Regions from separate parts of the Telluria sp. ZB4P37 genome, predicted to be linked through region 1. Evidence: predicted binding sites of a transcription regulator. Region 1 holds the regulator's gene; each other region holds the start of a gene.
The links. Region 1 encodes sigma-54, which starts transcription at its own class of promoters, with help from an activator protein. Its sites were predicted from a motif close to TGGCANGNAANCTGCTTT; they were not measured.
Positions count from the first base shown of each region.

Region 2: the regulator sigma-54 is predicted to act here: its motif matches at 2,219-2,236, upstream of prpB (methylisocitrate lyase).
Region 3: the regulator sigma-54 is predicted to act here: its motif matches at 2,074-2,091, upstream of AC56K1_RS19030 (PEP-CTERM sorting domain-containing protein).
Region 4: the regulator sigma-54 is predicted to act here: its motif matches at 2,101-2,118, upstream of AC56K1_RS08860 (PEP-CTERM sorting domain-containing protein).

Region 1 covers NZ_JCASID010000008.1:207,105-211,626, reverse strand. The annotation lists partial or broken gene AC56K1_RS14860 (Ig-like domain-containing protein) at 1-117, shown strand, start outside; gene AC56K1_RS14855 (enoyl-CoA hydratase/isomerase family protein) at 223-1,305, opposite strand; gene hpf (ribosome hibernation-promoting factor, HPF/YfiA family) at 1,426-1,779, opposite strand; gene AC56K1_RS14845 (RNA polymerase factor sigma-54) at 1,838-3,319, opposite strand; gene lptB (LPS export ABC transporter ATP-binding protein) at 3,322-4,095, opposite strand; gene lptA (lipopolysaccharide transport periplasmic protein LptA) at 4,092-4,522, opposite strand, start outside.
Region 2 covers NZ_JCASID010000011.1:154,592-159,113, forward strand. The annotation lists gene AC56K1_RS17210 (DUF485 domain-containing protein) at 47-355, shown strand; gene AC56K1_RS17215 (cation acetate symporter) at 364-2,025, shown strand; gene prpB (methylisocitrate lyase) at 2,280-3,170, shown strand; gene prpC (bifunctional 2-methylcitrate synthase/citrate synthase) at 3,183-4,343, shown strand.
Region 3 covers NZ_JCASID010000014.1:59,001-63,522, reverse strand. The annotation lists gene AC56K1_RS19035 (S46 family peptidase) at 1-1,926, shown strand, start outside; gene AC56K1_RS19030 (PEP-CTERM sorting domain-containing protein) at 2,123-2,761, shown strand; gene AC56K1_RS19025 (CatA-like O-acetyltransferase) at 2,931-3,569, opposite strand; gene AC56K1_RS19020 (APC family permease) at 3,595-4,522, opposite strand, start outside.
Region 4 covers NZ_JCASID010000003.1:338,370-342,891, forward strand. The annotation lists gene AC56K1_RS08850 (nucleotidyltransferase domain-containing protein) at 1-202, shown strand, start outside; gene AC56K1_RS08855 (GAF domain-containing protein) at 325-1,077, shown strand; gene AC56K1_RS08860 (PEP-CTERM sorting domain-containing protein) at 1,169-2,050, opposite strand; gene AC56K1_RS08865 (HesA/MoeB/ThiF family protein) at 2,564-3,394, shown strand; gene AC56K1_RS08870 (PEP-CTERM/exosortase system-associated acyltransferase) at 3,391-4,239, opposite strand; gene AC56K1_RS08875 (PEP-CTERM/exosortase system-associated acyltransferase) at 4,270-4,522, opposite strand, start outside.

The DNA.
Region 1 (4,522 bases):
GTCACTGACACCGGCAACGATCTACTCATCAGCCTGCCTGGTACCTCGATTGTCCTGGTCGGCGTTCCGAGCGTCTCGGCACTGTCGGGTGCCATTATGTTCGGCATGCCCGAATAAGGCGCAAGGGCCTGCGCTTTGACAGTGCAGGCCCTTGTGCAACCAAAGCCGCATCGTACTGACGCGCCGGCATCGACGTGCAAGCCGGATCAACCGTGCGTATTGCTACAGGTGACGCAAGGGGTGTGCGTAATCGGGCCAGACCGGCTCGAAGAATTTCGCCACCATCGCTGGCGTCACTTCCTCCAGCGTCGCCGGATTCCACTTCGGCAGGTTGTCCTTGTCGATCACCAGCGCGCGCACGCCTTCCAGCACTTCGCCGTGTTCGAAGTTGTGGCGCACCAGCGAGCGTTCCATGCGCAGGCAATCGGCCACGTCCAGCGAGGCGCCGCGCTGCAGGAGTTCGCGCGTGACGCACATCATCAGGGGCGAGCGCTGGCGCATGGCCTTGAGGGCTTTTTGCGCGAACGGGTTCTCGTCGCGCGCCAGCGATGCCATGATGGCGGCCACAGAGGCGGCGCCGAAGTGGGCGTCGATCACGGCGCGCCGGGCCTGCAGTTCACTGCTGCCTGCGGCCCGCGCAAACGGCGCGGCAAACGCACGGATCGCTGCAGGCAAACCAGCACCCGGCGTAGCTTCCACCAGCGCCATCAACTCACCCATCTTCTCGCCCGGCACGAACAGGTCCGCCAGGCCCACGTACATCGCGTCGGCCGGGCCGATCGTCAAACCGGTGAGGCCCAGGTACTGGCCCAACTGGCCCGGCGCGTGCGACAGGAAATGGCTGCCGCCGACATCGGGGAACAGGCCGATATTCACCTCGGGCATGGCGACCTTGCTGCGCTCGGTGACGATGCGCAGGCCGCAACCGGGACCGCCCTGGGCAATGCCCATGCCGCCACCCATCACCACGCCATCCATCAGCGCGATATACGGCTTCGGGTAGAAATGGATCAGGTGGTTCAGCGCGTATTCTTCGGTGAAGAAATCTTCCAGCAGCGCGCTGCCGCCAGTCGGCCCGACATGGCCCATTTCATGGAAGAAACGGATGTCGCCACCCGCGCACAAGGCCTTTTCGCTCGAGCTGGTGATCACGACCGCGTCGATGCCGGCATCGTTCTGCCAGTCGCGCAGGATCGCGGTGAGCGCGCGCACCATATCGAGCGACAAGGAATTCAGGGCTTTTGGCCGGTCGAGCGTAATGACGCCGGTGCGGTTGGCGACGCGGGTCAGGACGGTGTCGGTCATGGAATGTGCTGTGATCGAAAAAACATGCATTTTACAGAACAGTCGCGCGCATGCGAAGCACTGTAGATGCAAAAAGGGCGTCCCCTCAGACGCCCTTGCTGTCATTGCTGCCGCGCGTATTTACGCAGCGGCGGCTTCGCCGAGATCCGGCAGGCGTTTGTGCGCCACGTGATTATGATTTTGCAGCATGGACTTGTGCTTGATGACCTGGCGGTCCAGCCTGTCCATCAGCATGTCGATCGCCGCGTACAGGTCTTGCGCGGCACTGGCCACATGCAAAATTTTTCCTGATACTTGCAGGTTGATCTCGGCTTTCTGCCGTTTTTCTTTTTCGGTGAGGTTGTCGATGGCGAGGAACACGTGGGTGTCGATCACGTGATCGAAATGACGGTTAATGCGCTCGAGCTTATTCTGAACGTATTCACGAATTGCGGGAGTCACTTCAAGATGATGACCACTGATTGTGAGGTTCATACACACTCCTTTAAAATGTCGCGCTGCCCGCGCCACAAGATAGGTGTGGGCAGTGCAGTTACAGAGACTTGCGGAGGCTGACGGGAGGGATCTTGAGGGCTTCGCGGTATTTGGCAACCGTCCGGCGCGCAATGACCATACCTTGTTCCCCGAGCATTTCCGCGATCTTGCTGTCGGATAGAGGGTTCTTTGGGTCTTCTGCTCCTGTCAATTGCGCAATGAGCGCGCGGATCGCCGTGGAAGATGCTTCTCCCCCCGCTTCGGTGGCGACGTGGCTTCCGAAGAAATATTTCAGTTCAAACATGCCGTGGGGGGTCAACATGTATTTCTGCGTGGTTACACGGGAAATCGTACTCTCGTGTAGGCCTAGTGTATCAGCAATCTCGCGCAGCACAAGCGGGCGCATGGCAACCGCGCCATGGCTGAAAAAGTTGCGCTGGCGCTCTACAATTGCCTCGGCCACACGCAAGATCGTATCGAAACGCTGGCGCATATTCTTGATCAGCCACTTGGCTTCCTGCAGCTGCGCGCCCATCTGGCTTTCGCTTTTCCCCTGCTTGAGCAGGTTGGCGTAGAGCGAATTCACGCGCAGTTTCGGCATCACGTCCGGGTTCAGCACCACCGACCAGCCGCCCTTGGCGCGGCGCACGATCACGTCCGGCACCACGTAGTCGGAGGTAGCAGACGCAAAGGTCGCGCCGGGATGTGGATTGCACTGGCGGACCACGGCCTGCACTTCGCGCAGGTCTTCGTCGTCGCAGTCCAACGCCTTCTTGAGCTTGGCGTATTCGCGCTGGGCGAACCAGCTCAGGTAGCCTTCGACGATCTTCAACGCAAGGCGCCGCGTGACCATCGGCACGCCCGGCATGCGGCGGATCTGCAGCGCCAGGCATTCGGCCGCGCTGCGTGCACCGCAGCCGACCGGGTCCAGGCTCTGCACCAGTGCCAGCGCACAGCGCAGCTCGTCCATCTCGATCTCGAGTTCGGCGGGCAGGCGCGCGTGGATGTCGTCCAGCGGCTCCTCCAGATAGCCGTTGTCGTCGAGCGCATCGATCACGAGTTCGGCCAGCGCGCGGTCGCGCACGCTGCAGCCGGTGGTGCGGACCTGTTCGGCCAGGTGCTCGCGCAGGGATACGCTGCAGGCTTCCAGCTGCGGGCGGCCGTCTTCGTCGTCGCCGCTGCGCGCGCCGCCGCCCTCGCCGCCCCAGTCGCCATCCGGTTCGCCCCGGTCGCGATCATTGCCGTCCTCGATACCTTCGCCCTCCGGCTTGGCGCCCTCGCCTTCGCCGGCTTCCTGTGCCGGCTGCGTGGCCGGGGCTTCGCCGCTGGCGGGTGCGCTGTTGATGGCGCCGTCAGCCAGCAGGCGCACCGAGTGGTCGAGCGGATCGTCAAGGCGTTCGAGCAGCGGGTTATCGGTCAGTATCTGCTCGAGCTCCTGGTGCAGTTCGAGCGTGGACAACTGCAGGAGCCGGATCGACTGCTGCAGCTGCGGCGTGAGCGCCAGGTGCTGCGAAGTGCGGAGTTGCAGGGACTGTTTCATGGTCACATGCGGAAGTGTTCGCCGAGGTAGACGCGGCGCACCGACTCGTCGGCGATGATGTCGTCCGGACGGCCCGAGGCCAGCACCGCCCCCTGGTTGATGATGTAGGCGCGATCGCAGATGCCGAGCGTCTCGCGCACGTTATGGTCCGTGATCAGGACGCCGATGTTGCGCTCCTTCAGGAAGCGTACGATGCGCTGGATCTCGATGACCGCGATCGGGTCCACGCCGGCAAACGGTTCGTCGAGCAGCACGAAGCGCGGGTTGGTCGCCAGCGCGCGCGCGATCTCCACGCGGCGGCGCTCGCCGCCCGACAGCGACAGCGCCGGGTTCTCGCGCAGCTTCTCGATCTGCAGTTCGGCCAGCAGGGTATCGAGGCGCTCGTTGATCTCGTCCTTCGACATGGCCTTGCCTTCGTCGGTGCGCTGCAGTTCGAGCACGGCGCGGATGTTCTCTTCCACCGTGAGCTTGCGGAACACCGAGGCTTCCTGCGGCAGGTAGGACAGGCCGAGCACCGCGCGGCGATGAATCGGCAGGCTCGAGATGTCGGTGCCGTTGATGTCGATCGAACCGGCGTCCGACGGCACCAGGCCGACGATCATGTAGAACGAGGTGGTCTTGCCGGCGCCGTTCGGGCCCAGCAAACCAACCACTTCGCCGCATTCCACCTGCAGCGAGACGTCGCGCACCACCAGCCGCTTGCCATAGCTCTTTTGCAGGCCCTTGACGATCAGGGTGCTGCAGCCTTCGCGCACGGTTGCCAAGGCTGCCGTCATTGCTTGCCGCCTTCTGCGGTTGCAGGGCGGCGCGGGGCGATGATCAGGGTGCCGCGCCCGCCGCCGATCTTGCTCTGGCCGCTGGCGTCGTTGCGCACCTGGGCGACTTCCTTGCGGTTGTCGTAGGAAATGAACGGACCCTTGATTTCATTGGTCATGCGCCCGCTTTCGAGCTCGCGCACTTCGGCCGCGGTGAACAGCTTGACCAGCTCGGCGCGCTCGTCGTATTCGATGCGCTGGGCCTGGCCTTCGACCCACAGGTCCGGACCGCCGTCGCGCTTCTGGCGGAAGGTGGCCAGCTTGCCCGGCGCTGCGGTGAGCGTCACGCTCATATAGCCTTCCGGCGTTTCCTTGACCTGGGCGCGGTCGGACTTGAGCACCAGGGTGCCGCGCGTGAGCACGACGTTGCCGGTCAGGATGCGGGTTT
Region 2 (4,522 bases), on a different contig from region 1:
TGGGACTAGCCCTTGACAAGGCAACACAAGAACATCAGGAGACAACATGGAACAAGACCTCGTACGGCGGGTCAAGGCTGACCCCGACTACCACAAGCTGGTCAGGATGCGTTCGCGCTTCGGCTGGACCCTCACCTGGGCGATGATGATCGTCTACTACGGCTTCACGCTGCTGGTTGCCTTCAATAAAGAGTTCCTGGGCACCCGCATCGGCCAGGGCGTCATGACCTGGGGCATCCCGCTCGGCCTGTTCGTCATCGTGTTCACCATCGTGATCACCGGCATCTACGTGCGCCGCGCCAACGGCTTGTACGATGAACTGACCGACGCCATCCGCAAGAAGGTGGGAGCATGACGCGCCGCATGCCACGGCTTCATCGCAGCGCTGCTGCGCTGGCCCTGTTCGCGCTGTCCGGCATCGCCGCTGCCGCACCCGACCTGGGCCAGGCCGCCAAGCAGACCACCAACTGGACCGCGATCATCATGTTCGCGGCTTTCGTCATCTTCACGCTCTTCATCACCAAGTGGGCAGCGTCGAAAACCCGTTCGGCCTCGGATTTCTACACCGCGGGCGGCGGCATCACCGGTTTCCAGAACGGGCTGGCGATCGCGGGCGACTTCATGTCGGCCGCTTCCTTCCTCGGCATTTCGGCGGCCGTCTTCCTCGACGGTTTCGACGGACTGATATACGCCATCGGCTTCCTGGTCGGCTGGCCCATCATCACCTTCCTGATGGCCGAACGCCTGCGCAACCTGGGGCGCTTCACCTTTGCCGACGTCGCCGCCTACCGCTTCCACCAGAAGCCGATCCGCGTCTTTGCCGCCTCGGGCACCCTGGTCGTGGTGCTGTTCTATCTCATCGCCCAGATGGTCGGCGCCGGCCAGCTCATCAAGCTGCTGTTCGGCCTTGACTACTGGATCGCGGTGGTGATCGTCGGCGTGCTGATGATGGTCTATGTGCTGTTCGGCGGCATGACCGCCACCACCTGGGTGCAGATCATCAAGGCCGTGCTGCTGCTCTCGGGCGCCTCGTACATGGCGTTCGCGGTCCTGGCGCAATTCAACTTCAGCCCGGAAAAGTTGTTCGCCACCGCGACCGAGCTGCACGCCAAGGGCTTCTCCATCATGGGGCCGGGTAACTTCGTCAAAGACCCGATCTCCGCGATTTCCTTCGGCATGGCCTTGATGTTCGGCACCGCCGGCCTGCCGCACATCCTGATGCGCTTCTTTACCGTCCCGAGCGCCAAGGAGGCGCGCAAGTCGGTGCTGTGGGCCACCACCTGGATCGGCTATTTCTACATCCTCACCTTCATCATCGGCTTCGGCGCGATCGTGCTGGTCGGGACCAATCCCGAATTCAAAGATGCAGCAGGCAAATTGCTGGGCGGGAACAACATGGCGGCGGTGCACCTGGCCAAGGCCGTGGGCGGCGACATCTTCCTCGGCTTCATCTCGGCGGTGGCCTTCGCCACCATCCTCGCGGTGGTGGCTGGCCTGACCCTGTCCGGGGCCTCGGCCGTCTCGCACGACCTGTATGCCACCGTGTTCGCCAAGGGAACGGCCACCAGCAGCAGCGAGCTGCGGGTCTCGAAGATCACCACGATTTGCCTCGGTTTCATTGCGGTGCTGCTCGGTATCGCCTTCGAAAAGCAGAACGTGGCCTTCATGGTGTCGCTGGCGTTCGCGATCGCGGCCTCGGCCAATTTCCCGGTACTGTTCATGTCGGTGCTATGGAAGGACTGCACCACCCGCGGTGCGACGGTCGGCGGCTTCCTTGGCCTGGGCACGGCGGTGCTCCTGACGGTGGTATCGAAGTCGGTCTGGGTCGACGTGCTGGGCAATGCGGCGGCGATCTTCCCCTACACCTCGCCGGCGATCTTCTCGATGCCGATCGGCTTCTTCGGCATCTGGCTGTTCTCGGTGACGGACAAGAGCCCGCGCGCGGCCATCGACAGGGCCGGCTTCGAAGCGCAGGAAGTGCGGTCGGAAACCGGCATCGGTGCCTCGGGCGCCAGCGGACATTGAGCCCCTGCTGCCACTGACGGGCTGCAAACGTCTTTCCAACCCCGCTACGGCGGGGTTTTTTATTGATATCATGTTCCATTCTGCGTTTCATCGTGAAACATGATGAAACGCAATAGACGAGAAAAACCGCCGACGGTGCGCTGAAACGCGGCCAAGTGCTTGAAATTCGTTGCAATCGTCCGCCCGCACGCGCTGGCACGCCCCTTGCATCAGAGGGTTGGTATTCGTTCAACGTATCAATTGAAAGGTTTAGCATGAGCCAGTATTCCGCCGGTGCGGCATTCCGCAAGGCAGTCCAGGAAGAATCCCCGCTGCAGGTCGTCGGCGCCATCAATGCCAACCACGCCCTGCTGGCCAAGCGCGCCGGTTTCAAGGCGATCTACCTGTCCGGCGGCGGCGTCGCTGCCGGCTCGCTGGGCCTGCCGGACCTGGGCATCTCGAACCTGGACGACGTACTGGTCGACGTGCGCCGCATCACGGATGTGTGCGACCTGCCACTGCTGGTCGACATCGACACCGGTTTTGGCGCCTCGGCCTTCAACGTCGCCCGCAGCGTGCGTTCGCTGATCAAGGCCGGCGCGGCGGCTTGCCATATCGAAGACCAGGTCGGCGCCAAGCGCTGCGGCCATCGTCCGGGCAAGGAAATCGTCGACCTGGACGAAATGGTGGACCGCGTGAAAGCGGCTGCCGACGCTCGCACCGACGAAGACTTTGTCATCATGGCGCGCACCGATGCGCTGGCCGTGGAAGGCCTGGACGCCGCGATCGAACGCGCCGTGGCCTGCGTCGAAGCCGGTGCCGACATGATCTTCCCGGAAGCCATGACCAGCCTCGAGATGTACAGGCAGTTCGCCGACGCCGTGAAGGTGCCGGTGCTGGCCAACATCACCGAATTCGGCGCGACCCCGCTGTTCACCGTCGAGGAACTGAAAAGCGCCCACGTCGCCCTGGCGCTGTACCCGCTGTCAGCCTTCCGCGCCATGAACAAGGCGGCCGAAAACGTGTATAACGCCATTCGCCGCGACGGCACCCAGCAGAACGTGCTGGACACGATGCAGACCCGCGCCGAGCTGTACGACCGCATTGATTATCACAGCTTTGAAGCTAAGCTCGACGCTTTGTTCGCCCAGAAAAAAACCAAGTAACCAGGAGACCGCATGAGCACCCAGAACAACGACATCCCGACCTTCAAGCCGAAGAAATCGGTGGCCCTGTCCGGCGTCGCCGCCGGCAATACGGCGCTGTGCTCGGTTGGCAAGTCGGGCAACGATTTGCATTACCGCGGCTATGACATCCTGGACGTCGCCACCAGCTGCGAATTCGAGGAAATCGCCTACCTGCTGGTGCACGGCAAGCTGCCGACCCAAGCAGAACTGAAAGGCTACAAGGCCAAGCTGAAATCGCTGCGCGGCCTGCCGCAGGCGGTCAAGAGCGCGCTGGAAGCGCTGCCGGCAGGCGCCCACCCGATGGACGTGATGCGCACCGGCGTGTCGACCCTGGGCTGCACCTTGCCCGAGAAGGACGACCACAATATCCCCGGCGCGCGCGACATCGCCGACCGCCTGATGGCCTCCTTCGGCTCGATGCTGCTGTACTGGTATCACTACAGCCACAATGGCAAGCGCATTGAGGTAGAAACCGACGACGATTCGATCGGCGGCCACTTCCTGCACCTGCTGCACGGCCACGCACCAAAAGAAGAGTGGGTGCGCGCCATGCACACCTCGCTCATCCTGTATGCCGAACACGAATTCAACGCCTCGACCTTCACCGCGCGCGTCATCGCAGGCACCGGCTCGGACATGCACTCGGCCATCACCGGCGCGATCGGCGCGCTGCGCGGCCCGAAGCACGGCGGCGCCAACGAAGTGGCGCTGGACATCCAGAAGCGCTACGAGAACGCCGATGAAGCCGAAGCCGACATCCGCAACCGCGTGGCCAACAAGGAAGTCGTGATCGGCTTCGGCCACCCGGTCTACACCATCAGCGACCCGCGCAACGTGGTGATCAAGGAAGTGGCGCGTTCGCTGTCCGCGGAAGGTGGTTCGATGAAGATGTTCGACATCGCCGAGCGTCTTGAGTCGGTGATGTGGGAAGTGAAGAAGATGTTCCCGAACCTGGACTGGTTCTCGGCCGTCTCGTACCACATGATGGGCGTGCCGACCGCCATGTTCACGCCGCTGTTCGTCATCTCGCGCACCTCCGGCTGGGCCGCGCACGTGATCGAGCAGCGCATCGACAACAAGATCATCCGCCCGAGCGCGAACTACGTCGGTCCGGAGGACCTGCAGTTCGTGCCGATCGCGGATCGGAAGTAAGAAGCAAGCAGGGCCGGGCAGGATTGGTTGATAGCGCGAGACGCACACCGTGAACGCTGATACCGGCCTGCACCCTTGGCACGTCGTTCCCGCGCAGGCGGGAACCAATTTGCTTGCGGACCACTCGCACAAATTCAGGCGGCCCGCAACAGCAGCCCGTCGTACCGGCGAAGGCCGGT
Region 3 (4,522 bases), on a different contig from region 1:
CACCACTGCGTGTACAACAGCGTGGCGGTCAATTCGACCCCGGAACGCGACCTGCTCGCCAACGGTTTCCTGGCTAAAAACTTCGGCGAAGAACTGCCGGCCGCCCCGGGCAGCCGCGTCTACGTGACCGAGGAAGTGGCCAACGTCACCGACCAGATCATCACTCCTGAAGTCGCCAAGCTGAACGGCAAGGCACGCATTGACGCCATCGAAAAGAACCAGAAGAAGCTGGTGGCCGAATGCGAAAAAGACGCAGGCTACCGTTGCACCGTGGCCAGCTATTACGGCGGCCTGGAGTTCTACCGCCTCAAGCAGCTCGAGATCCGCGACGTGCGCCTGGTGCACGCGCCACCGGCCGGCGTGGGCAAGTTCGGCGGCGACACCGACAACTGGATGTGGCCGCGCCACACCGGCGACTACGGCTTCTACCGCGCCTACGTGAGCAAGGATGGCAAGGCCGCCGAGTTCTCGAAGGACAACGTGCCTTACCAGCCTAAGCACCACATCAAGATCGCCAAGGAAGGCTCGAAAGAAGGCGATTTCATCATGGTGCTGGGCTACCCTGGCCGCACCAACCGCCACCGCCTGCCGTCGGAAGTGGCCTCGACCTTCGACTGGAACTATCCGGCGTTCGTTGCGGCATCGGGCGAGACCCTGGCCATCATCGAGCGCGAGACCAAGAACGATCCTGCCGCCAAGCTCAGGTACGCCGGCCAGGTCGCCAACGTCAACAACTACTACAAGAACCGCAAGGGCATGCTGACCTCTTACGAGGGTAGTGACTTCCTGCAGCGCAAGACCGCCGAGCACACTGCACTGAAGACCTGGGTCAACGCTAACGCGGCCCGCAAGGCCCAGTTCGGCGCCGACATCGAGCAGGTCGAGCAGCTGATCGCCGAGCGCGATGCCGGCACGAAGAAGACCTTCTTCCTGAGCTATGCGCAGCCGAAGTTCCTGTCCTCGGCACGTTCGCTCTACCGCCTGGCCAACGAGCGCACCAAGCCGGACACCGAGCGCAAGTCGGGCTTCCAGGAACGCGACATGCCGCGCTGGAATTCGGTCATCGCCGGCCAGGACCGCACCTACGACGAAAAAGTCGACAAGGCGCTGGTGCTGAACTTCCTGCAGAAATACAACGCGCAGCCGGCTGCCGAGCATGACGCCGCCTTCGATGCCGCCCTGGGACTCCGCGCCGGCATGAGCGAAGCCGAACTGAAGGCCGCACTGGACCGCATCTATGCCGGTTCGAAACTGGCCAACAAGGACGAGCGCAGCGCATGGCTGAAAAAATCGCCAGCCGAATTCCAGGCCTCGAACGACAGCTTCATCAAGGCCGCCGTCGCGATGTACGACGCCGACATGAAGGATGAAGCCAAAGAGCAGGAACTGGCAGGCAAGATCCAGCAAGCCTATGGCAACTACATGAAGGCCAAGATCGCCTACATGAACAGCCGCGGCCAGGCCGTCTACCCGGACGCCAACGGCACCCTGCGCGTTACCTTCGGCAAGATCGCCGGCCGCGCCCACGGCGCCGACGGCACCGGTTCGTGGACCGCGTTCACCACCATCAAGGGCGTGGTCGCGAAGCACACCGGCGAAGGCGAGTTCAACGCCCCGACCGCACAGCTGGCGGCGATCAAGGCCAAGGACTTCGGCAAGTATGTCGACCCGAAGCTCAAGACCGTGCCGGTCAACTACCTGGCGACGCTGGACATCACCGGCGGCAACTCGGGTTCGGCCGCACTGAACGCCAAGGGCGAGCTGATCGGCCTGGCCTTCGACGGCACCCTGGATTCGATCATCTCGGACTGGGACTTCAACAAGGCCAACACCCGCGACATCCAGGTCGACGTGCGCTACATCCTGTGGAACATGAAGCACGTGGACAAGGCGGACAACCTGCTGAAAGAAATGAACGTGCAATAAACGTTCGGGTGGCGCCTGCGGGCGCCATGTGAAAAGCCACGCGGCCTAGCTTGCGTGGCTTTTTTTATGTCGGAATTTCTTACACCTTGGTCGCCGCCCATCCTTCGATGCGAATTATATTGTTGATTTTAAACATATATTTCCTAATGGCATGTATATTGCTTCTATGCACAAAACATCTTTCTGAAAGAAGACCATGAAATCGACCTTCCTCCGCATCCTCTCCTCCGGCCTGCTCGCCCTGGGCCTGTCCGCTTCGGTGGCCGCTGCCCCAATTACCCTAGGCGGCATGAACGTCGCGAGCCAGTGGACCGACTATGCCAACAAAAGCGGCGAAATGTCGGCAACCCCCTGGGGCAACGCCAATACGCTGAAGGCCAATTCGATCGGCTTCTATGTCGAGTACGCAAATGGACTGACCGGCTCGGCCACCTACACCGGCTTGGCCAACTACTGGAATACGACCTGTTGCAGCCTGGGCCCGAATGGATATATCACCCCGACGACGGCCACCGGCTTCTTCGTCGGAACCGGCCCGTTTTATGCGGGCCTGCATGGGATCAACAACACGGGATTCTCGCTGCCGGCGGCTTGGCAAGACCTGCGCAATCAGTACACCTCGAACTTCGACCTGTCATTCGAGAATTTCAACAATTCGACCTGGCGTGCCGCCAATACTTCGTGGGGAAGCGTCCAGATTACCCTGTACAGCTCGACCGCCCTTGCACCGGCTGTCGTACCGGAGCCGGCATCGGCTGCGCTGTTCGGGCTGGGCGTGCTGGGATTGGCCGCTGCGCGCCGCCGCTCGGCCAAGCTGGCCACGCCGGCAGTTTAAGCGTCCGCGCCCAAGGAGCCCCGCCGCGTGCGGGGCTTTTTTTCGTCCAACTCCGGGGGTATGGCACCCACATCGTCTTGGCTTAGGTAAATATTCCCAAGACACCTCACCCAGGCCTGGGGCGAAGCCCTGGTACGGCTCAAGGCAGTGCTGGAGGCTTGAAGCCTGCTCAAGCCATCATCGCTTCCAGCTCGGCCGCAACCTGCTGCGCCAGCTGGTGGATGTGGAAGCCGTCCACAAAACCGTGGTGTGCCTGTACCGAGAACGGCAATTCGAGGCGCCCGCCGCCGGCATCCCGGAACTTCCCCCATGCGAACGAGGGAATGTCCGGATGCGCCAGCGAGGCGCTCGGATGCTGGATCGAGGTAAACGCCAGCCACGGAATGCAGGTGACGAAGACCTGCTCCTTCGCCTCGCGCGGCGACATGTTGCGGTAGGTGGCGTTCAGCCCGGTCATGGCGCTGGCCTCCTCGCGCGCCGCGATGCCGCGGGCGACGAAGTCGCGCAGGTCGTCGGTCCAGGCGAACTGGGCGAAATTCAGGTCGTCATGGTGGTTCACCACCGTGAACGAGGGCCGCAGGCGCTCGATGCGGAATACCTCGCCGTCCAGCAGGCGCCAGCGGAAGTTCTCGATCGCGAGCACCGAACGCAGCACGGCGCACAGCAGCACGTGGAAGGGGGCCAGGCCCTGCTGCTTGCACCAGGGCCTGAAGTCCGGCAGGTCGAGCGGAAAGCACAGGTTGACCGCGGCGCTGTCCATGCCGTCGAACAGGTCGAAGCGGTCGCGCCGCCGTTCAAATTGTTCCAACTGCGTCTCCACCTGCTTGCCTGACTTACTGCGCCTTGTTCAGGCGGCTGTGGCGCACGCTGTACAGGAAATAGGTCGCCACGGCCACCGCCATCCAGATGAAAAACACGCGGAAGGTGGTCGCCGACAGGTCCTTCATGATGTACAGGCAGGCGAGGATCGACAGGCCCGGGATCAGGTAGGGGCCGAAGGGCACGCGGAAGCCACCCGGCTCGCCCGCACCCTGCTTGGCGCGGATCACCGGCACCGCGATCGACACCACGATGAAGGCGGTCAGCGTGCCCATGCTCACCATGTCCCACAGGAAGGTCGCGTCGACCAGGCCGGCCACCAGGGCCACCACGATGCAGACGATCACGGTATTGGCGGTCGGGGCCAGGGTGCGCTTGTTCACCTTCTGGAAGGTTTTCGGGATCAGACCGTCGCGGCTGATCGCGTACAGGATGCGGGTCTGGCCGTAGATCGTCACCAGGGTCACCGAGAACACCGACACCACCGCGCCCGCCGACAGCACCAGCGCCGGCCAGGCCTGGCCGGTTACGTTCTGCAGGATCACCGACAGGCCGGCCTGCTGGCCCTCGAACAGGTGGGCCGGCTGGGCGCCCATCGCGGCAAACGCCACCATCAGGTAGAACACGGTCACGATCACGAGCGCGGCCAGGATGCCGATCGGGACGTTGCGGCGCGGGTTGTTGACTTCTTCGCCGGCGGTGGCGATGGTGTCCAGGCCAATGAAGGAGAAGAACACGGTGCCGGCGGCGGCTGTCACGCCGGCCATGCCGGCATAGCCGTTGCTGTTGTCGGTATTGAAGAAGGGCGTGAAGTTGTTGGCGTCGAAGCCGGTGAAGGCGATCACCGAGAAGAAGATCAGGATCGCCAGCTTGATCAGCACCATGATGGCATTGGTGGTGGCCGATTCCTTGGTGCCGCGTACCAGCATGATGCAGCACATG
Region 4 (4,522 bases), on a different contig from region 1:
CCTGATGGATGGCTTGTTCCTGCGCGCGCTGCTGCCCCCGCATCCGAGCTGCGCCGGCGCCTTGAGCCCGGCCGTGCTCTTCGCCCTTTACCTGCGCAGCAACTGGCTGCGCATGCCTCCGCTGATGCTGGCGCGGCACCTGTTCCACAAGGCTTTCCTGTCGCCGCGCAAAGGACAGGAAGAAACCCAGGCGCCGGTCTAGCCAGGACCTTGACTTCCGGATACACCTGCAGCGATACCGCTTGTTGCAAGGTGTGAATTAATCTATTATCAATTGCCGCACTCAGCCGGCGCAGCGTCGACCCTTTATCCGGAAGGTGATCCATGACTGACCATGCAAAGCGCCTGGTGCGCCTGCAGGACGTGCAGGCCCTGCTCGCCAGCGGCAGCCTCGACGACAACCTGCATAGCCATGCCGAGCTGGCCAAGCGCCTGGTCGGCGCCGCCAGCTGTTCGGTCATGCTGCTCAACAGCGAATCCCCCGACGACCTGCGCATGCGCCTGTGCGCCAGCGCGGGCGAGCTGCCGCCGGCCGCCGCCAATGCCCTGGTGGCAAGCGGCGAAGGCATCTGCGGCCAGGTGCTGGCCAGCGGCCGCGCGCTGCTGGTCGAGGACATTACCCGCTCCGCCTTCGCCGGCTTGGCCCGGCGCAAGCACACCATGCTGCCGGCCCTCATGTCGGCGCCGGTGCGCATCGACGGCCGCCTGGTCGGGGTGGTGAACGTCACAGGCGCCGCCTTCAGCGAAGCCGAGCTGCACCTGCTCGAGGTGGTGGCGCTGTTCATCGGGAAATCGGTCCAGGTGATCCAGCTGCAGCACCTGCTGGCGTCGCGCTTTGCGCAAATGGCGCTGGTGCGCGATGCGCATGAACGGGGGCAGGAGGGGCAGCACCGGGGTGGCGCCGCGCCCGGCACCGCTTACCAGAATCCGGAAGATGTTGCGCGCATCCTGGCGCGCTCGTTCTACAAGGAGATGACGCGGGCCGGCTTTGCGCCCGGCCAGATCGTCAGCGCGGCGACCGAACTGATCGGCCAGCTCAAGGGGACGCTGCAGGAGGGCGCCCGCGCCGGCAGTTGAGGGCACAATGAAAAAGGCCGGATCCCTTGCAGGATCCGGCCTTTTCAGCCTTCATGCCACGGCCGGGTTGCCCCGGTCGTGTGCAGGAAAATTACTTGGCAGCGCGGCGGCGGCGCAGGCCAGCCAGACCGGCGAAGCCCAGACCCAGCAGGGCCAGCGAACCTGGCTCAGGGATCTTGTTGGCGCGGATTGGATCGTTGATCAGGCCGACGAAGCAGGTGTTGTTAGCAATTTGTGCGTCCGTGCAGGTGCCCGAACCCTGGCTCGCGCCGTTGGTGCTCAGCGTGAACTTGCCGTCGAAGTCGTGACCGAACTGGCCGTTGGTGTCCCACTGGGTCTTCGCGGTGCCGCCGATCACGTCACCGAAGAACTGGCCTTCGCCAGCGGCTGGCAGGGTCGCGCCGGTAGCGGTCTGGACCAAGGTTGCCAGGGTCTCGTCGGCGCCTGGATTGGTGCCGCCTGCCACGTTGACGGTCTGCTTGCCTTCGCCAAAGGTGACTGCCAGATATTTTTCCATGCCAGCGAACAGCGAGTAGCTGTCGTAGCCGGTACGACCAGCCGGGTTGGCATTGAAGTTCGAGGTCAGCTCGAGCAGGTTGGTGGTCGAACGGTAGATGTCCAGGTGGATCTCGCCGTCAGCAGCGCCACCGGTAGCGCCGATGTTGTAGATGCTGAACTTCTTCGAGACATCATCATAGATGATGTTCTGGTCAGCGATACCGTAGATCATGTAGTACAGGTAGGTGCCATCCGACACGCCCGAGAACCAGTTCTGGCCGCCGGTGCCGATGATTTGGGTGATGTTACCTACGCCCCAGGTCGTTTCGTTGGTGCCGGCAGGGTTGTTTGCTTCGGTGGTCAGGCCGGTCAGCTTGATGTTCAGGGCGCCGGTCATTGCGTCCAGCGGAGTAGCCGATGCGGACAGTGCTGCGAAGCCGAGGGTCAGGGCGGTAATCAGTTGTTTCAGTTTCATTCTAATCTCCAGAGATTTAATTTGGTGCTGCGGGGAGCGACACGAGGTATTAAGCAATCCGCGTGCCAGCAAAATGTTGCCCGTTGCAACTGATTGATTTTATTGGGCTTATTTTCTCGGCGGGAACTAGTCCTACATGAGCTATCCGGGCTCTTTTTTACCCCTGTAAAGTTCTTCGACACGCTGATATATCTTGCGGACATAGAAGTTGTTGCGATGAATCAAACTACAGCGCATTTGCCAGTTTCAGCATTCGCGATGGGTTTACAGGGGTGGGTAAGAGATGGGACAAGCCTGCCGCGGTCTCAGCCAAGCTGAAAAGCCGGCAGACTGCAGCGCAGCTGTAAGGAAAACCGACAGTCAAATTGAGCCCATTGAAAAGCTGGCTGACACGGCCAGAAAATGGCATGATGCCTCGCATTATTTGCAAGGAAGTGGCGCGCTATTTATGGGCGTACGACGCGTACTTTCCTGCACCATGCCAATGCGGCACCATTCCGATATGAGGGTTCCATGACCAACGCTTTCGATTACGATACCTTTACCACGCGCAATAACGGCTATGTGTCCAGCGACACCCAGGCAAAGATCCGCAGCACCCGCCTGTTGATCGCCGGTTGCGGCCTGGGCGCCTCGACCGCCATCTGCGCCGCGCGCATGGGCTTTAGCGAATTCGTCCTGATCGACGGCGATACCGTCGACGCACACAACCTGAACCGCCAGTTCTACGACTTCGACGACATCGGCTCGCCGAAAGTGCAGGCCCTGAAGAAGCACATTTTGCGCATCAACCCGGAAGCGAAAGTCGAAGCGGTCCAGGCCAACCTCGACGCGGGCAATGCCCAGTCGCTGGTGGACAGTGTCGACATCATCTTCGATACCATCGATTTCCTCGACCTCGAAGCCATCCTGGCCCTGCACACGAATGCCCGCGAGCAGCGCAAGGCCGTGTTTACTGCGCTGTCGATCGGTTTCGGCGCCGGCGTGCTGTATTTCCCTGCGGGCACCAGCGCCTCGCTGGCCGACGTCATCGCGCACGATGTCCAGCACGCCCAGGGCGAAGGCGATGCCAGTTATGCGAACGTGTTCGGGAAAATCATGGGCCGGATCGGCGCCCACCTCGACCGCCAGGTGGTCGAGCAGGTGGCCAAGGCACTGACGATCATGGAAGACGGCCGTCCTTGCCCGGCATCGCAGATCGCGGTGGGCAGCTTCACGGTCGCCGCGCTGGCCGTCTCAATGATGCACGACATGCTGGCGGGAATGGATGTGCCGGCATCGCCGAACATGGTGGTGCACAGCTTCCGCAACCACACGACCAAGCTGGTGAATATCGCTGCTTAATTGATGTCGTTGCCCGGATTGCGGACCACGTGGACGCGGGAAGGGTGGGTGTGTTCGACCACTGGCGGTTTTTCGTTGAACCAGGCCGCCAGGGTCGGGTTGCTCGTCGAGAGCTTGCGCCGCAGGTCATGCAGGTCCAGCACGTAGGGCGTGACGGAACCGTAGTAATTCGCTTCCGGGCCGATGGCCATGAAGCGGAATCCCATTTTCTTGAGCGCGTGCGCGAGCGACCGCTCCATCGCGGCATACCAGTACCGGATGCCGGCTTCCTGGCTGTGGCGGAACATTTCGCGGTACATCCCGAGCAGCAGCATCGGCGAGCTACGGTCGCGCCGGTCCACCGCCGGATCGAATTCGACCGCCGGCTCGTGGCTCGGCAGGAAACCGGGAATGCCCAGCACGCTGTCGGCGCGCCGGCGGCGGTGGCTTTTCTTGACCACCAGGCGTGAAATCTCGGCCGACTGTTCGCGGTCGGGCATGTCGAAATCGTCGAATACTTCGCAGTGCAACTCGAACGGGTAGGGCTTGGGCGCCACGGGCTGCACGAGCCTGACCGCGCCGATCAGCTTTTCTTCAAGCGTATAGGCCGCGAAGTGGGTGGAGGCGTCGTCGTAATCGTCGAGCTCCATGCCGTCGACATACTGGTCGGGCTGGAGGAAGGCACATTCCAGGCAATACACCTGGTGGCGAAGCTTAAAAATGTCACCTGGGATGTTGGCTAAGTGGCTGCCCAGGTAAGCGCGGAAAATGTTGCTGTTGACGTGGTCGATCGTTTCCTGGTGCGCCCCGAAATCTACACGGGACAGGAAGGCGTCAGGGTCGACGCGGGCTTTTCCGTTGTCCATCTGTTTTTATTGTCCAGTCTCGGACCCTAGTTATTTTTTCCTGAAGCGTGCCCCCAGATAATTTCCGACCATGGTCTTCACCATGATCCAGATGGGAATCGGTTCGTCATTGAACCAGGCTGCCAGGAACTTGTTTTCTCTCTTTAAGCGCTCGTTCAGCTCATTCAAGTCGACCATGTGCGGTGTAACGGGACCATAGTAATCGACCTGCGGCCCAATCGGCACGAACTTGAATCCCATCTTATCCAGCGAGCGCGCCAGTGACCTTTCCATAGCGGCATAC